DNA from 3 places in the Oerskovia sp. USHLN155 genome. Region 2 is predicted to be linked to each of the others. Evidence: predicted binding sites of a transcription regulator. Region 2 holds the regulator's gene; each other region holds the start of a gene.
The links. Region 2 encodes HspR, which represses chaperone genes until heat shock. Its sites were predicted from a motif close to AAGTTGAGTCNNNNNGACTCAACTT; they were not measured.
Positions count from the first base shown of each region.

Region 1: the regulator HspR is predicted to act here: its motif matches at 4,015-4,039, upstream of clpB (ATP-dependent chaperone ClpB).
Region 3: the regulator HspR is predicted to act here: its motif matches at 2,102-2,126, upstream of WFH32_RS14105 (Hsp20/alpha crystallin family protein).

Region 1 is NZ_JBBCXG010000004.1:277,222-283,129, forward strand. It holds gene WFH32_RS07570 (CAP domain-containing protein) at 64-1,167, opposite strand; gene clpB (ATP-dependent chaperone ClpB) at 1,349-3,964, opposite strand; gene WFH32_RS07580 (hypothetical protein) at 4,225-4,797, shown strand; gene WFH32_RS07585 (alpha/beta hydrolase) at 4,925-5,905, shown strand.
Region 2 is NZ_JBBCXG010000005.1:339,664-345,571, forward strand. It holds gene WFH32_RS09480 (cold-shock protein) at 1-34, shown strand, start outside; gene dnaK (molecular chaperone DnaK) at 337-2,217, shown strand; gene grpE (nucleotide exchange factor GrpE) at 2,214-2,855, shown strand; gene WFH32_RS09495 (DnaJ C-terminal domain-containing protein) at 3,038-4,060, shown strand; gene WFH32_RS09500 (heat shock protein transcriptional repressor HspR) at 4,099-4,605, shown strand; gene WFH32_RS09505 (DUF1540 domain-containing protein) at 4,800-5,108, shown strand; gene WFH32_RS09510 (hypothetical protein) at 5,198-5,908, opposite strand, start outside.
Region 3 is NZ_JBBCXG010000009.1:72,546-78,453, forward strand. It holds gene WFH32_RS14090 (SDR family oxidoreductase) at 1-198, shown strand, start outside; gene WFH32_RS14095 (class I SAM-dependent methyltransferase) at 464-1,081, shown strand; gene WFH32_RS14100 (excalibur calcium-binding domain-containing protein) at 1,226-2,026, shown strand; gene WFH32_RS14105 (Hsp20/alpha crystallin family protein) at 2,166-2,582, shown strand; gene WFH32_RS14110 (SDR family NAD(P)-dependent oxidoreductase) at 2,727-3,572, opposite strand; gene WFH32_RS14115 (hypothetical protein) at 3,673-4,758, opposite strand; gene WFH32_RS14120 (hypothetical protein) at 4,883-5,845, shown strand.

The DNA.
Region 1 (5,908 bases), on a different contig from region 2:
GAGTATGTCGCGCGCGGCACCAGCTCGCCCGCCAAAGGGACGACTCGGGCACTCCGGACGCGCTCAGTACCCGAACACCTGCACCCAGGTGTCGCCCGCGCGCCCCAGCCCCATGGTCGTGAAGTCGCAGTCGAGGATGTTCGCACGGTGCCCCTCCGACGCCATCCACGCGTCGACCACGGCCTGGGCGCTCTTCTGCCCGGCGGCGATGTTCTCGCCGCCGGGCCGTGCGTAGCCCTGGGCAGTGACGCGGTCGCCGAACGTCCGCCCGTCGAGGCTCGTGTGGCTGAAGTACCCCTGCGCGACCATGTCCTGCGCATGCAGGGTCGCGGCGCGCCCGAGCTGCTCGTCGGCGCGCAGCGCGGGGCAGCCCGCGGCGGCGCGGTGCGCGTTGACGAGCGTGAGGGCGGCGGCCGTGTCGCCGGTGCTCGCGGCGTCTTCCCCGCCCGACGACGTCGCTCCCCCCGCGCTCCCGGTGGCACCCCGCGTCGTGGTCGGTTCGGCGAGCAGCGCGGCCCGGGTCTCGGGGCCGGCGACGCCGTCGGGCTCGAGACCGTTCGCGTCCTGGAACGTGCGCAGCGCGCGGTCGGTCCCGGGCCCGAACACACCGTCGGCCGAGACCGTGGCCCCGTGCACCTGGAGGCGCTCCTGGACCTGTTGGACCTCGGGCCCGGTCGCGCCCTGCTGGGGCGGCGCGGCGGGGGCCTCCGAGGCGGGCGCCGGGGCCTCGTCGACGGGAGGCTCCGGCGTGGGGTCCTCGTCGGTGGGCTGCTCGGCGGCGGCACCCCCGGGCTGCTGCGTGCCGTTCCCGGCGGTTCCGCTGCTGCCCGCCTCGGCGAGCAGCGGCTTGCGCTCGTCCGCGCTGCGGCTGGCGCGGTCGTCCCCCCGTCCGAGCGCGGTGTCCCAGCGGGCACCGATCGGTTCGAGGCCAGGTCCCTCGCCACCGAGCTCCTGCGTCGCCGGGACCACGAGCAGCCCGCCCACCAGGCCGAGGGTCACGACCGCCACCTGCGGCAGAGCACGAGGTCCGCGCGCCCTGTCGGTGGTCGAGCGCGCGTGCCGGACGGCCTCGGCGCGCCGCCGACGACGCTGCGCCCGGGACGGCGAGGCGGCAGCCTGCTCGGCGAGACGGCGCGCGGCGCGGGTCTGGGGAAGGTGGTCGGGCATCGGGGACTCCGGCGGCACGAGCGACCTTCCGTCGGTGGATGTGGGCTGATTGCCCAGTATGCCCCGGCACTGCGGGTGAAAACCAGACGCTCGGTAGGACCGGGCCCTCCACCGCGAGGTGAGCGGCGCCGTCGGGCAGGAGGAAGCTCCCGCCCGACGACGACACGCGCCGCGAACAGCGTCACCGCTGGACGGTCAGCTCCAGCCCCTCGCCCTCGGTGAGCGACCGGTCGACGACGATCGTGTCGCCGTCCGCGACCTCGCCCGCCAGGAGCTTGCGCGCCAGGCGGTCGCCGATCTCGCGCTGCACCAGGCGGCGCAGCGGGCGCGCACCGTACGCCGGGTCGAAGCCCTCGAGCGCGAGCCACTCGCGCGCGGCCGGGGTGACCTCGAGCGTGAGGCGACGGTCCGCGAGGCGCTCGCCGAGCCGGTCGACCGCGATGTCCACGATCCGCCCCAGCTCGTCGAGGTTCAGCGGGTCGAAGATCACGACGTCGTCGAGCCGGTTGATGAACTCCGGCTTGAAGTTCGACCGGACCGCCGACATGACGGCCTCGCGCTTTGCCGCGTCGTCGAGCATGGGGTCCACGAGGAACTGCGAACGCAGGTTCGACGTCAGCACCAGGATGACGTTGCGGAAGTCGACCGTGCGGCCCTGGCCGTCGGTCAGGCGCCCGTCGTCGAGCACCTGCAGCAGGATGTCGAAGACCTCGGGGTGCGCCTTCTCGACCTCGTCGAGCAGCACGACCGAGTACGGCCTGCGCCGGACGGCCTCGGTGAGCTGGCCGCCCTCCTCGTACCCGACGTACCCCGGAGGGGCACCGACCAGGCGCGCGACGCTGTGCTTCTCGCCGTACTCCGACATGTCGATGCGCACCATGGCACGCTCGTCGTCGAACAGGAAGTCCGCGAGCGCCTTCGCGAGCTCGGTCTTGCCGACGCCCGTGGGGCCGAGGAACAGGAACGAGCCCGTGGGGCGGTCGGGGTCGGCGACGCCCGCACGAGAACGTCGTACGGCGTCCGACACCGCAGCGACGGCGGCCTTCTGCCCGATCAGACGCTTGCCGATCACGTCCTCCATGTGGAGGAGCTTCTCCGACTCGCCCTGGAGCATGCGGCCCGCGGGGATGCCGGTCCACGCTGACACGACCTCGGCGATCTCGTCCGCGCCGACCTTGTCGGCGATCATCGGGGCCTGCGGGGCCGTGGCGGACTCGTCGCTGTCGATCGACGCCTCCTCCTGCTCGGCGGCCTGGAGCTGCTCCTGGAGCTGCGGGATCTCGCCGTACTGGATGCGGCCCGCGGTCTCGAGGTCGCCCTCGCGGATGGCCCGCTCGACCTGGACGCGCAGCTCGTCGAGCTTGGCGCGCAGGTCACCGACACGGTTGTGGCCCGCCTTCTCGGCGTCCCAGCGCGCGGTCAGCGCGGACAGCTCCTCGCGCCGGTCGGCGAGGTCGGCGCGCAGCTTCTCGAGGCGCTCGCGCGAGGCGGGGTCGTCGGACTCCGAGAGCACGACCTCCTCCATCTCCAGGCGCGTGACGGCACGCTGGAGCTCGTCGATCTCGATGGGCGAGGAGTCGAGCTCCATGCGCAGGCGCGACGCGGCCTCGTCGACCAGGTCGATCGCCTTGTCGGGGAGCTGGCGGCCCGTGATGTAGCGGTCGGACAGGGCGGCGGCGGCCACGAGCGCCGAGTCGGCGATCGTCACCTTGTGGTGCGCCTCGTAGCGCTCCTTGAGCCCGCGCAGGATCGCGACGGTGTCCTCGACCGAGGGCTCGCCCACGAAGACCTGCTGGAAACGGCGTTCCAGGGCGGGGTCCTTCTCGATGTGCTCGCGGTACTCGTCGAGGGTCGTCGCGCCGACCAGGCGCAGCTCGCCGCGGGCGAGCATGGGCTTGAGCATGTTGCCCGCGTCCATGGCGCCCTCGCCGCCCGCACCCGCGCCGACGACGGTGTGAAGCTCGTCGATGAAGGTCACGACCTCGCCGTCGGAGGACTTGATCTCCTCCAGGACCGCCTTGAGGCGCTCCTCGAACTCGCCGCGGTACTTGGCGCCCGCGACCATGGCCGCGAGGTCGAGCGAGATGAGCTTCTTGCCCTTGAGGGAGTCGGGGACGTCGCCCGCGACGATGCGCTGGGCCAGGCCCTCGACCACGGCCGTCTTGCCGACGCCGGGCTCACCGATCAGGACGGGGTTGTTCTTGGTGCGCCGCGACAGGACCTGCACGACGCGGCGGATCTCCGAGTCGCGCCCGATCACGGGGTCGAGCTTGCCCTCGGCCGCGGCCGCCGTGAGGTCCTGGCCGTACTGCTCGAGCGCCTTGTACGTGCCCTCGGGGTTGGGGCTCGTCACGCGGCCCGAGCCACGGACCGCGGGCAGCGCCGAGCGCAGCGCGTCGGCGCTCGCCCCGGCGTCGCCGAGGATCTGCGCAGCGGGCGAGGAGCCCGCAGCGATGCCGATGAGCAGGTGCTCGGTCGAGACGTACTCGTCCCCCATGCCCTGGGCCTCCTTCGAGGCCAGGTCGAGCGCGGCCGACGTGCCACGGGACGCGGTGGGCTGGGCGACGGCCGAGCCGCTCGCGGTGGGCAGCGCGACGAGCGCGGCGCGCACCTTCTGGCCGATGGCCTGGGCGTTCGCGCCCACGGCGTCGAGCAGCCCGACGGCGACGCCGCCCTCCTGCGTGAGCAGCGCGGCGAGGAGGTGGACGGGTTCGAGCTGGGGGTTGCCGGCGGCCGAGGCGGTCTGGATGGCCTCGCCGATGGCCTGCTGGGACATGGTGGTGAACTTGGTGTCCATGGGGTCTCCGGATACTTCAGGGTCTGGGTCTACCTGGAACAACAGGACCTGACTTGAGCCTATTCCACTCAACTCTGTCCGTCATGTCGGCGATGAGGCGTCAGGGCGAGGACCGACCGGTGGCCTCCCCTTCTCACCGGCACCGATCCACGGGATGCTGTGGGCGTGAAGACACGACGGCTCGAACCTCTCGCCACCATCGCACCGGACCACTCCGACCGCACCACGGCACCAGCCGCCCGTCTCGACGGGGGTCTCTGATGGACGTCGTGCTCCTCCTCGTCCTCGGCGTCGTGCTGGTCGGTCTCGTCGTGATCGGCGTCGTCGCGTGGCTGCTGCTGCGTCCCAAGAAGGTGCCCGCGCCGCAGCCCTACGGGTACGGCGCTCCGGTCGCCGGTTACCCGAGGCAGCCTGGGCACCCGGGGCAGGGTGCATACCCGGGACAGGTCGCCCCGCCCGCCCAGCCGTACGGCGTCCCTGGCGGGCAGCAGCCCCCGCACCAGCCCTACCCCGCGCAGCCGCCGGCTCCTCCTCAGCCGCCCACGCACCAGTACGCCCCGCCGAGCCCCCCGCCCGCGCCTCCGGTGACTCCGGTGGCTCCCAGCGGTGCGGCCGCGCCCTACGCTCCAGCACCCGTCGCGCCCGCGGCGCCCGTCGCGCCCGCAGCGCCCGCCCAGACGTGGACCGCGCAGGTCACCGACCCCGGTGCCGAGCAGGTCGACGACTCCGAGATGGACGAGTCGACCCGCCTGCGCGAGACCCCTCGGGCCGTCCCGCCCACGACGCCCCCTGCTCCCCCGGTCCCCCCGACGGGTCTCACCCCGCCCGCGTGAGGACCACGGCAGGTCCTGTCGGAGCGAGCGCGGCCCAGGGAGCACGCTCGCTCTGACAGGTGCGTCGCCGCGGTGGACAATGGCGGCACCGCGGCACCGCCCGAGTCCGCGCGCGAAGGGCAGCACCATGACGCACGGCTGGCAGCAGGACGTCCTCGGACCCGACTGGGTCGCCCGCACGCTCGACCTCCCGGGGGGCGACACCGCGACGCTCGTCCGCAGGGCGACGAGCCCCGTGCCCGACCGTGCGACGACCCCGGGGGGTGAGCGGCGCCGTCGGGCCGTGCTGTACGTCCACGGGTTCGTCGACTACTTCTTCCAGACCCACCTCGGCGACGCCTTCGAGGAGCACGGCTACGCGTTCTACGCGATCGACCTGCGCGGGTACGGGCGGTCGCTCGCGCACTGGACCGAGGCCGGCAAGGACCCCAACATGGTCGACGACCTGAGCCTCTACGCCCAGGACCTCGACGCGGCGGCCGCCGTGATCCGGGCCGAGGGGCACGACGAGCTCGTGGTCGTCGGGCACTCGACAGGTGGCCTCGTCACGAGCCTGTGGGCCAACGCGCGCCCCGGCAAGGTGGCTGCGCTCGTCCTCAACAGCCCCTGGTTCGACCTCAACTCGTCCTGGTTCGACCGCGTGATCTCCACCCGGGTGATCGACGTCGTCGGGCGCTTCGCCCCCCGGCTGGTCGTCGGGTCGCTCGACGACGCCTACGGGCAGGCCCTGCACACCGGGACCGGCGGCGAATGGACCTACGAGCTCGGCTGGAAGCCGCACGAGGGCTTCCCCGTCCGGGCGGGCTGGCTGCGCGAGATCCGGCGCGGGCACGCGCAGGTCGCGCGCGGGCTGCACGTCCAGTGCCCCGTGCTCGTCCTGACCTCGACGCGCTCTGGGCCGCACAAGGGCTGGCACCCCGAGGTCGTGACGACCGACAGCGTGCTCGACGTCCAGCACATCAAGGACCGAGCACCCGGGCTGGGCGACGACGTGACGCTCGTCGAGATCGAGGGCGGCGCGCACGACCTCGTGCTGTCCCCCGAGCCGGCGCGGACGGCGTTCCTCGACGAGGTCTTCGCGTGGCTCGACGAGCGGCTGCCGGGCTGACCG
Region 2 (5,908 bases):
GGGACCGCAGGCCGACGCCGTCGAGCTGGTGTGAGGGAGACGACTTCGTGAGCGAGAGGCCGGCCGGTTCCAGGCGAACCGGCCGGTCACCCGATCGGGAATACCCCGCCCTACCCCATAGTTGAGCCTAGTGGACTCAAGTTTCGGACCCCTTCGCTTGCGCGACGCCACGGACCGGCATAACTTGAGTGAAGACGACTCAACCGGCAGTCGGGTGGAGACACCCAGCAGGGGAAGGTCCGGACGTGCGCGCCACCACGCGCCGTCGGGCACGGGAACCTCCGCGGGCTGCCGCACGGACGACACCACACGCAGCAGAACAACGGAGGCACGAACATGGCACGAGCGGTCGGAATCGACCTGGGCACCACCAACTCGGTGGTCGCCGTCCTCGAAGGTGGAGAGCCCACCGTCATCGCGAACGCCGAGGGCGCTCGCACGACCCCGTCGGTCGTCGCGTTCTCGAAGACCGGCGAGGTCCTCGTCGGCGAGATCGCCAAGCGCCAGGCGGTCACGAACGTCGACCGCACCATCACGTCGGTCAAGCGCCACATGGGCACCGACTGGTCGGTCGAGATCGACGACAAGAAGTACAGCGCGCAGGAGATCTCCGCGCGCGTGCTCGGCAAGCTCAAGCGCGACGCCGAGGAGTACCTGGGCGAGCCCGTCACCGACGCGGTCATCACCGTCCCGGCGTACTTCAACGACGCCGAGCGCCAGGCGACCAAGGACGCCGGGCAGATCGCAGGCCTCAACGTCCTGCGCATCGTCAACGAGCCCACCGCCGCCGCTCTGGCCTACGGCCTGGAGAAGGGCAAGGAGGACGAGCTCATCCTCGTCTTCGACCTCGGTGGTGGAACGTTCGACGTCTCCCTCCTCGAGGTGGGCAAGGACGAGGACGACTTCTCGACCATCCAGGTCCGCGCGACCTCGGGCGACAACCGCCTCGGTGGCGACGACTGGGACAACCGCATCGTCGAGCACCTCATCCAGCAGGTGAAGAACAGCTCGGGCGTCGACCTGTCCAAGGACAAGATCGCGCTCCAGCGTCTGCGTGAGGCCGCCGAGCAGGCGAAGAAGGAGCTCTCGTCCGCGACGAGCACCAACATCTCCATGCAGTACCTCTCGATGAGCGAGAACGGCCCCATCCACCTGGACGAGAAGCTCACGCGCGCCCAGTTCCAGCAGATGACGCAGGACCTCATCGATCGGACCAAGGCGCCGTTCCACGCGGTCATCCGCGACGCCGGCATCTCCGTCAGCGACATCGACCACATCGTGCTCGTGGGTGGTTCCACCCGCATGCCCGCCGTGACCGAGGTCGTCAAGGAGCTCACGGGCGGCAAGGAGCCCAACAAGAGCGTCAACCCGGACGAGGTCGTTGCCGTCGGCGCCGCGCTGCAGGCCGGTGTCATCAAGGGCGAGCGCAAGGACGTCCTCCTGATCGACGTCACGCCGCTGTCCCTGGGCATCGAGACCAAGGGTGGCGTGATGACCAAGCTCATCGAGCGCAACACGGCCATCCCGACCAAGCGCAGCGAGGTGTTCTCGACCGCCGAGGACAACCAGCCGTCCGTGCTGATCCAGGTCTTCCAGGGTGAGCGCGAGTTCGCCCGCGACAACAAGCCGCTGGGCACGTTCGAGCTCACGGGCATCGCCCCGGCCCCGCGCGGCCTGCCGCAGATCGAGGTCACCTTCGACATCGACGCGAACGGCATCGTCCACGTCGGCGCGAAGGACCGCGGCACCGGCAAGGAGCAGAAGATGACCATCACCGGCGGCTCCGCGCTGCCGAAGGAGGACATCGACCGCATGGTCAAGGAGGCCGAGGAGCACGCGGCCGAGGACAAGAAGCGTCGCGAGGAGGCGGAGACCCGCAACCAGGCCGAGTCCTTCGTGTACTCGACCGAGAAGCTCGTCGCGGAGAACAAGGAGAAGCTCCCCGCCGACGTCGTCACCGAGGTCGAGGCCGACATCGCGTCGGTCAAGACGGCCCTCGAGGGCACGGACGCGGACGCCGTGAAGTCGGCCCACGAGAAGCTCCTGGCCTCGAGCCAGAAGATCGGCGAGGCGCTCTACGCGTCGGCCGAGCGTGAGCAGGCGGCGGGCGACCAGGGCGCCGCTGACGCGGACGCCGCTGCGGCCGCCGGTGCGACCTCGGCTCCCGACGAGGACATCGTCGACGCCGAGATCGTGGACGAGGACGACAAGAAGTGACGAGCGACGCGCAGGGCCCCGAGGAGCTCGGCTCCGAGGACCAGCCCTTCCACTTCACCGACAAGCGCAAGGTGACCCCGGAGGGGCGGCCCAAGGAGGCTGCCCCCGAGGGGGCCGCCGGCTCGGCGGGCAACGACGCCGAGCAGGACCCGCTGGCCGGGCTCGACTTCGAGCCCACCGGATTTGACGGCGACGACACCGTGGATCCAGCCCTGCTGGCTGCGCAGTCCGAGGCAGCTGCCCACCTCGACGCCCTCCAGCGCGAGCGGGCCAGCTTCACCAACTACCGCAACCGGTCGCTGCGCGACCAGGAGGCGGCGCGGGTCAAGGGCGTCGAGGACGTCCTGGCCGCGCTCCTGCCGGTCCTCGACGACATCGACCGGGCGCGCCAGCACGGCGAGCTCGACGGTCCGTTCGTCGCGATCTCCGACAAGCTCGACGCGAGCCTGGCGAAGTTCGGCGTCGAGCGGTACGGCGTCGTGGGCGAGGAGTTCGACCCGACCGTCCACGAGGCGCTCATGCACCAGGTGGACCCCGAGGCCACGTCGGCCACGGTCAACATGGTCATCGAGCCGGGCTACCGGATCGGCGAGAAGATCGTGCGCGCCGCGCGCGTCTCGGTCGTCGGACCGGAGTAGAAACGGAGGTGGGAGCCAGGTCCTGCGGGCCCCGGCACCCACCGGACCCCGGATGCCCGACGGCGGAGCGCACCTTCCTCGCGAAGGTGACCTCCGCCGTCGGGCCCCCGGGAGCACGACCACTATCGATGTAGGCAACACCACCGGCCCCGGGGCCGGTGAGACCCATGAGAGGAGGCGCCTTGACCGGTCAGGACTGGATCGAGAAGGACTTCTACGCCGCGCTGGGCGTCCCCAAGGATGCCGACGACGCCGCGATCAAGAAGGCGTACCGCAAGCTGGCCCGTACCTATCACCCCGACCAGAACCAGGGTGACGCGAAGGCCGAGGCGAAGTTCAAGGAGATCGGCGAGGCCTACGCGGTCCTGTCCGACGCCGAGCAGCGCCAGCAGTACGACGCGATCCGTGCCATGGCCGGCGGGGGCGCCCGCTTCTCGGCAGGAGCCGGCGGACCCGCCGGCGGGGCCGGAGGGTTCGAGGACATCTTCGGCGGCATGTTCGGCGGCGGCGGCGGCGGTGGCGGGGGAGGCCGCGTGCGGTACTCCACGCAGACCGGCGGGGGCGGCGGCTTCGAGGACATCCTCGGGTCGATGTTCGGCGGCGGGGGAGCCCAGACCGGGTTCCGCCCCAACGCCGGCTACCAGCGCCCGCAGCCGGGGGCCGACGTGCAGTCGTCGGCGACCCTCGGGTTCCGGCCCGCGGTCGAGGGCTCGACCGTCAACGTCACGACCGAGGGCCGCACCATCACGGCCCGCATCCCGGCGGGTGTCCGTGACGGCCAGAAGATCCGGCTGCGCGGCAAGGGACGCCCCGGCGTCGCGGGCGGTGCCCCCGGCGACCTGGTCATCACGGTCCACGTCACGCCGCACCCCGTGTTCTCGGTCGACGAGAAGCACAACCTGCGCCTGACCGTCCCCGTGACGTTCGCGGAGGCCGCGCTCGGCGCGACCATCGAGGTCCCGACGCTCGACGGCAAGCCCGTCAAGGTCAAGGTGCCCGCGGGCACGCCGTCGGGCCGCACGCTGCGCGTCAAGGGCAAGGGCGTCAAGACGGCCAAGGCGACGGGCGACCTGCTCGTCACGATCCAGGTCGTGGTGCCGCAGAAGCTCTCGAAGGCTGCCAAGGAGGCCGTCGAGGCCCTCGCCACGGCGACGGACGGCGAGAGCGACGTTCGCTCCGACCTGTTCGGGCGCGCGGCCGAGTAACGGACCGACCAGGCACGAGGAGCAGCGAGGAGGACAGCATGGCCAGGAACGAGGCTCCCACGGGGAGCCAGATCCCGTTCAACGCGTACGACGACGCCCCCGTGCTCGCCATCTCGCAGGCCGCGGCGCTCGCCGGGATGCACCCGCAGACCCTGCGCCAGTACGACCGCCTGGGCCTCGTGACCCCGCGCCGCACCATGGGGCGCGGCCGCCGCTACTCCCAGCGGGACGTCGCCAAGCTCCTCGAGGTCCAGCGGCTCTCCCAGGAGGAGGGCATCAACCTCGCGGGCATCCGCCGCATCCTCGCGCTCGAGGAGCAGGTGAGTCGGCTCGAGGCCCGCCTCGACGCCCTCGCGACGCAGCTCGAAGGAGGGCGCGTGTTCGCGGCCGGGGTGAGCGGCGACGTCGTCATGGTGCCGCGAGGCCGGCGCGTCCGGCGGACGACGGCGGACCGGGGCGCGGAGCCCGGCCGTGGCGGCGGCCAGGTCGTCGAGTCCAGCGAGACGCGGGCCCTCGTCCTGTGGCGCCCGGGCCGAGGCTCCTGACCTCGGACGGTGCCGCGAGGGACCGCACCAGGACATTCGCAGAATGGCTTTACGTGCGGTCCGTGTGACGTAAAAACGGCGGAATTCCGCCGAAGTGAGTGAGGCCTTGCTTCCTATACAGGGGCCGTTTCAAGGAATACCGTGAAGGAAATGCACGGTTGAACGCCCCTGTCCTTCGAGCAAGGAGAAGTCCCATGAGCAGCCTGATGGAGATGCCCCAGGTCGTCGAGTGTTCGATCGACGGCTGCGGATACAACCACGAGCACGGCTGCCACGCCGGTGCCGTGACGATCGCCGCGCACGGCAGCGAGGCCGAGTGCGCCACGTTCATCCCCCTGACCTCCAAGGGAGGGCTGGACAAGGTCATCGCCCACGTCGGTGCCTGCCAGCGCGGGGAGTGCGCCCACAACGAGTCGCTCGAGTGCAACGCCTCGGCGATCCGCGTCGGAGCCGGGCCCCAGGGCGCGGACCACGCGGACTGCCTGACCTACAGCCCCCGCTGACCCTCGCGCTTCCCCCCCCAGCGCGATTCCCCACGACGCCCCGCTCGTCCCTCGCCGGACGACGGGGCGTCGTGGTGTGCGGGGGCGGCTCAGCGCGACAGGTCGTGGAGCATCTGCGCGGCGTCGGCGTGCTGCGCGGGAAGGGGCTCGACCCAGATGCGAGGCGGGCGTCGCAGGATCGCGGTCACCCCGAAGGTGAGCGCCGTGCGCTCGATCCTGTGCCGCAGCTCGGCACGTACCGGACCGACGTCGGCCGTGCGGGCGCAGAGCGCGGCGTAGATCCCGCCGCCGAGCGTCGCGACCGGGTGCCCGAGGCCGAACGTCTCCGTCAGGACCTTGCCCATGGCCGCGGCGCGGGCGACCTTCTGCCATCCGTCGATGCGTTCGATCGCGACGTCCACCAGGACGAGGCAGTGCGTCGCGGACGCGGGGGTGCCCAGGCGGTCGGCCTGACCGTAGGTCTCCTGGAGGCGCTGCACGAGGTAGGGCACCGTCACGAGGCCCGAGCGAGGGTCGGTCGTGGGCGGCGCGCCGGGAAGCAGCTCGTTGCCGACGGCCCACCCGGTGCTGACTGCCCGCAGCACGGTGACGTCGGGGGCCGTGCCCCACAGGTCGAACAAGCACGAGAGGTCGTCGATCGTCTCGCCGATGCTGATGCCGTCACGGCCGCGGGCCTCGCCGAGCCTCTCGGCCGCAGCGGCGGGGCACCGGGCGTCCGTGAGCGCCTCGACGAGCGCTTCCACGGCAGGGTGGTACCAGTCGCCTGGCCGCAGCCAGACGCTGTTCGTGCTGGCCGCCTG
Region 3 (5,908 bases), on a different contig from region 2:
TGGACGATCCTGGGTCCCGGCACGCTGACGAACGACGAGGCGACCGGCACGATCACGGTCGACGCGCACGAGGGGAAGACCTCGCGTGGCAACGTCGCCCTCGTCGTCGCGCAGGCCCTGCGCTCGCCGTCGACCGTGGGGCAGTTCGTCCGTTTCGTCGACGGCGAGACGCCGGTCCTGGAGGTGTTCGGCCGCTAGGCCGCTACCCGGGGTGCCGAGAACGGGGTTGAGGTCGTCCTGACGCCGATGCCGACCTCGATCCCGTTCTCGACCGCAGGCTGGTCCCTGGTCGGCAGGTGGGGTGGTCCGGTCGGTGAGACCGGGTCGCGTCTGCCCTGGACGGCTCCAGGGGTGGTACCCGGTGGGGGTACGGTCGAAGGTGCGACGGTCGGCTCTCGTGCCGGTCGCCGCACGACACGACACTCGACCCTGAACGCCTCCGCCCGACCCCGAGGAGCAACCGGTGAGCAAGGCCAACCCCACCCGCTGGGAGCAGAAGACCGCCGTGAACCCGTCCCACTCGACCTGGTACGTCGAGCGGTTCCGCGCCATGGCAGCCCAGGGCGCCGACCTCGCGGGCGAGGCCCGGCTGGTCGACGCGATGGTTCCCCGCGGCGCCCGCATCCTCGACGCCGGCAGCGGACCGGGGCGCGTCGGCGCCGAGCTCGCGGCGCGCGGGCACGTCGTGGTGGGGGTCGACGTCGACCCCGTGCTCATCGAGGCCGCCGAGACGGACCACCCCGGTTCGACGTGGCTCGTCGGGGACATCGCTGAGCTCGACCTGCCCGCGGCGGGCGTCGCCGAGCCGTTCGACGTGATCGTGTGCGCCGGGAACGTCGTCACCTTCCTCGCGCCGGGCACCGAGGTCGAGGTCCTGCGCCGCTTCCGTGCCCACCTGGCGCCGGGCGGTCGGGCCGTCGTCGGGTTCGGAGCGGGGCGCGGGTACGCGTTCGACGCGTTCTTCGCCGACGCCGCCGAGGCCGGGCTCGAGGTCCAGCTCAAGCTCTCGACGTGGGACCTGCGGCCGTTCGCCGAGGACGGCGACTTCCTCGTCGCAGTGCTGGGAGTGCCAGGGGCCTGACGGGCCATGGTCCGCATCGGGGGATTTCACCCCCTCCACGATCCTGACACGAGGACTCTTCTCCCCTAGCCTCCGGGTGTCGACCGACCAGCGGTCGACACCGGCACCGCCGCGCGTGTGCCCGCTCGACGAGGAGCCGATCCCATGACCGTTCGCTTCAACCCGCCCCCGGGCTGGCCCACCCCGCCCGAGGGCTGGACCCCCGACCCGAGCTGGACACCCGACCCTCGCTGGCCGGCGAAACCCGCCGACTGGCCGCTCTGGGTCGAGGAACCCGCAACGACCGAGCCGACCGAGCAGACCATGGCGCTGCCGGTCGCGAGCCTCGCCGGTGGCGGAGCGTTCGCCCCCGGCCGCCACGACGGCCGCACGCGGCGCATCGTTCTCGTCGCTTTCCTGTGCCTCGCCTTCCTGATCGTCGGGCTGCTGATGGGCGCGGGGACCTCGGGCTCGCGGCTCGCCGCCGCCGAGGCCACCCTGGGCGAGGCCACGGAGGCTCGCACCTCCCTGGACGAGGACCGCGCGGCACTCACGACCGCCCAGGACGAGCTGGGCGCCGCTCAGACCGACATCACGGCTCGAGAGGAGGCCGTGGTCGCGAAGGAGGCCGAGCTCGTGACCCGCGAGTCGGCCACCGTGACGGCCGAGGTGGACCTCCAGGCCCGGCTGACCGCGGTCGAAGGACGCGAGGGAGCGGTCACTGCGGCCGAGGCAGACCTCCAGGCGCGGAGCGCGGCCACGGGTCGCTCGGGTGCGTCGTCGAGCACGCCGAAGGAGCCCACGCCGGACGCGCCCGCCGGGATCGCCGGGGGGACCGGTGGCGGTGCAGTGTCGTACGCGAACTGCGACGCGGTCCGGGCGGCCGGCAAGGCGCCGATCCGGCTCGGGGAGCCCGGTTACAGCAAGAAGCTGGACCGCGACGGCGACGGGGTGGGCTGCGAGTAGCTCCCCCCGCGAGGGGCCCCGGTCGGCGCGCCCTCCCGGGGGCGCGGTCGTTCATCCAGGGCGAACGCCGATCTGGAATTGAGCGGAGGCGACTCAAGTTGTATCGGTCAGAGGTTCCGCACCGACCGAAGGAGTCACCATGACCACCACCCTGACCACCGCCCCCGCGTTCGACCGCGTCCTCCGCGACCTGCTCACCGCCCGCCCCGTGGCAGGCGTCCCGGCCCACGCCGACGTCTTCCAGGACGGCGACGACCTGGTCGCCCGCTTCGACCTGCCGGGCATCGACCCGGCCCAGGACGTCACGGTCGAGGTCGAGGGCCGCAAGCTCGTCGTGCGCGGCGAGCGCAAGGACGAGCGGGCCGAGGAGGCCGAGGGCCGTCGCGTCCGCGAGGTCCGCTACGGCGCGTTCCACCGCGTCGTGACCCTGCCCAAGCCCGCCGACGCGAGCGCCATCAGCGCCCGGTACGACGCAGGCGTCCTGACCGTCACCGTCTCCGGCGTCTACGCCGGCACGACGCCGCAGCGCATCGAGGTCACGACCTCCGCGTCATGACGGTCTTCCAGACCTCCCCGCCGCCGGTCACCCCCCTTCGGCCTGCGGTGCGGTGAGTCGACGGGCCCGGTGCGAGAGCACCGGGCCCGTCGTGCTGTCCGGGGACCGTCGGGGGCCGGGGCCGGGACCTTCACGACGCAGCCCTCAGGCCGCCGCCCCCGGGGCGCCGTCAGCGGCGACCATCTCCACACTCCGTTCCCACAGGTCGGCCGCGAGCCGTGGGTCGCTCACGAGCGGGTGGGTCGTCGCGACCTTGCGCTTGACGTAGTAGCTCCCCGGCTGCCAGTCGACGCCCGGGGTCGTCGTCGCGAGCCACACGAGCGTGTCGGCGCCCTTGGCCGACGACGTGAGGAAGCGGCTCAGCACCGTCTGGTACATGACGCGCATGCTGCTCGTCGAGGTCGCGGCGAAGTTGGTCGCGACCACGCCCGGGTGGAACGCCGCGGCTGAGATCCCAGCCGCGCGGTACCGACGGTCGAGCTCGCGCGTGAACAGGTTCACGGCGAGCTTCGCGTTGCCGTACGCGGTGTTGGGTGCGTACGACCGCTCGGACTCGAGGTCGTCGACGTGGAAGTCGCTGAACAGCCGGTGCGCGGCGCTGCTCGTGCTGACGACGCTCGCGTGGCTCTCCTCCAACCGGTCGAGCAGCAGCGTCGTGAGGAGGAACGGTGCGAGGTGGTTGACCTGGAACGTCAGCTCGTGGCCGTCCTCGGAGACCTGTCGATCGGCCATGATGCCGCCCGCGTTGTTCGCGAGGACGTCGATCCGCTCGTAGCGGTCGCGCAGCTGCGCGGCGAGCGACCGCACCTCGGCGAGCCGCGCGAAGTCGGCCACGAAGAAGTCGGCGCCCAGCTCGCGCGCGACCGCCGAGGTCTTCTCGGGCGAGCGCCCCACCACCACGACCTCGTGCCCGTCCTCGGCGAGCGCCCGGGCCGCCGCCGCCCCGATCCCGTCGCTCGCTCCGGTGATGACGATCGTCCTGCGTGCCATGTGCCGTCCCGCCTCGTGTCGTGCCGTCGCCGTGCCCCTCTCGGAGCGTAGACCGCGCGCGGGGGCCGGGCAGGGCGGCGCGGTCGCCGCCCGGGCCGGGCTACGCCGTCGGGCCGGTGTCTCGCGTGAAGCGGTCCCGTAGTCCCAGCGCGGTCGAGCGCCACGCCGCGGCCCGCTTGATCGTCGCGCCCATCTCGCCCTCGTCGACAGGGACGTGCACGACCGGTACGCCACGCTCGGCCGCGAGCGCGAGCATCGCGTCGGTCGAGCCGGGGAACGCGAGCTGCAGCAGGACCGACGTCGTGCTCGCCTGCCGTTCGCCCTCGCCGATGCGGCGCTTGTAGCAGATCTCGGACACGGTCCGCCGCGTGAACGAGGCTGCCTTGGACCCCGCGTCGCCGTCCGGCGCGTCGTCCGTCGTGCCGTCCGTCGTGCCGCCGGTCGTGCCGCCGGTCGTCAGGAGGTGAGCGGCGTCGTCGGGCAGCGGGACGACCGTCAGGTACAGCGACACGAGCAGCTCCGAGACCTTGCCCAGGACCCAGCCGCGCCCCGGCACGCGCGGGATCACACGCAGGTACTGCGCGAAGTTCGCCTCGAGGGCGTCGGCCGACAGGCTCGACCACGCGGGCTGCGTGCGCACCTCGAGGACACGCTCCCAGTCGATCGCGTCGCCGTCGAACCCGACCTCGCGTGGCCCGACGTGCACGGCCCCGAACCGGTCGAGCAGCTCGAGCGGCCTGGTCGCGAAGCGCGGCACCAGCGGGACCTGGCGCACGAGCCCCGCGACCGAGGCGTCCCAGTGGTCGGTGAGCGGCAGGACGGGTCGCGGGTACGCGTCCAGGGCGCGGGCGACCCAACCGGTGACCAGGGCGTCGAGGCGCGGCCTGCCCTCGGCCTCGTCACGGCCCGACGGCGGAGCGTCGGCCGCGTCGTCGGGGGCGGGATCGGCGGTGGGTTCGGCGGTGGGGTCGGTAGTGGCGGCCTCGCCGGTGGCGGCGTCGGGCCGTCGTCGTCCGGGCAGCGTCGCAGGGAGCTGCGGGATGCGGAGCCTGGGTCGCACAGGAGCCTGGACGGCATCGGGTGCCGCGTCCGGCGCCGCGTCCGGCAGCACGACGTCCGCGACCGACGGCTCCGTCGTGGCGTCGGGCTCACCACGGGCGGTCATCACCGACGGTTCCTGGTCCATGGGCTCCCCTGCACGTCGACGACCGGGCGCCCCGGGCCGGGCGCGGTCAACCCCGGACCCTACCCTCTGCGGGCCGCCGGGTTCCCGGAGGGTGCCCGCTCGCGAACGGTGCGACGCTGGACCGATGAGCGAGGAGCCCGACGCGACCGGCGATCAGGTGATCGACCGGCTGTTCGCCCTGCCCCTCGACGAGTTCGTCGCCGCACGGAACGCCGCGGCCAAGCAGGCGACCGCCGCCGGGGACGCCGTGGGTGCCGCACGCCTGAACGCGCTGACCAAGCCGACCGTCGCCGCATGGGTCGTCAACCAGGTGGCCCGCGCCCACCCCGAGGAGGTCGGTAGCCTCGTCGCGCTCGGCGACGACCTGCGCGCCGCGACCGAGGCGCGCGACCGGATGCGGCTGACCGAGCTCGACCGCGACCGCCGACGCCAGGTCGACGCGCTGGTCGGGGACGTCTCAGCAGCGGGCGAGGTCCGCGGGCGGACCGTGTCCGGCGAGGTGCTGCGGCGCCTGGGCGAGACGCTCACCGCCGCCGTCATGGACCGTGACGCCGGGACGCTCGTGCAGGCCGGGCGCCTGACGCAGGCGCTGCAGTACGTCGGGTTCGGGATCGTCGACGAGTCCGGAGAGAGCGCCGACGTCGTGTCGTTGAGCGCGGAGCGAGAGGCCCGGCGCCGCGGAACGGGGGCGCGCTCGCAAATCGCCGAGCACCAGGCCGCGGAGGCTCCTCCACCCGTGCCCGAGCACCCGGGATCGGACACCACCCTCGCGGACGCGGAACGCGAGGTCGCCGCGGCGGCCGCGGAGATCGACCGTCTCGAAGGACGCCGCGACCAGGCCGCCGACGTCGTGCGGGAGGCGAGCGACGCCGTCGGGCCGCTGGACGCGCGACTCAGCGCGCTCGACGAGCAGATCGCCCGGCTCACCGCCGAACGCGACGACACGCTCGCGGCGCTCGACGAGGCGCGGAGTGCGCTCGCCGCGGCGGAGGAGGACCTGGCCGCCGTCGACCGCGACCTCGAGGGCGCCGAGGCGAAGGCCGAGGAGGCGAGGCGTCGCCGACGGGCGGCGCGGACGAAGGGCTGAGCCGGGCGGCGTGACGCCTTGGCGAGTGCTGGGGCGTTTCGGGCGCGGCGGGCCGCGGCGCCC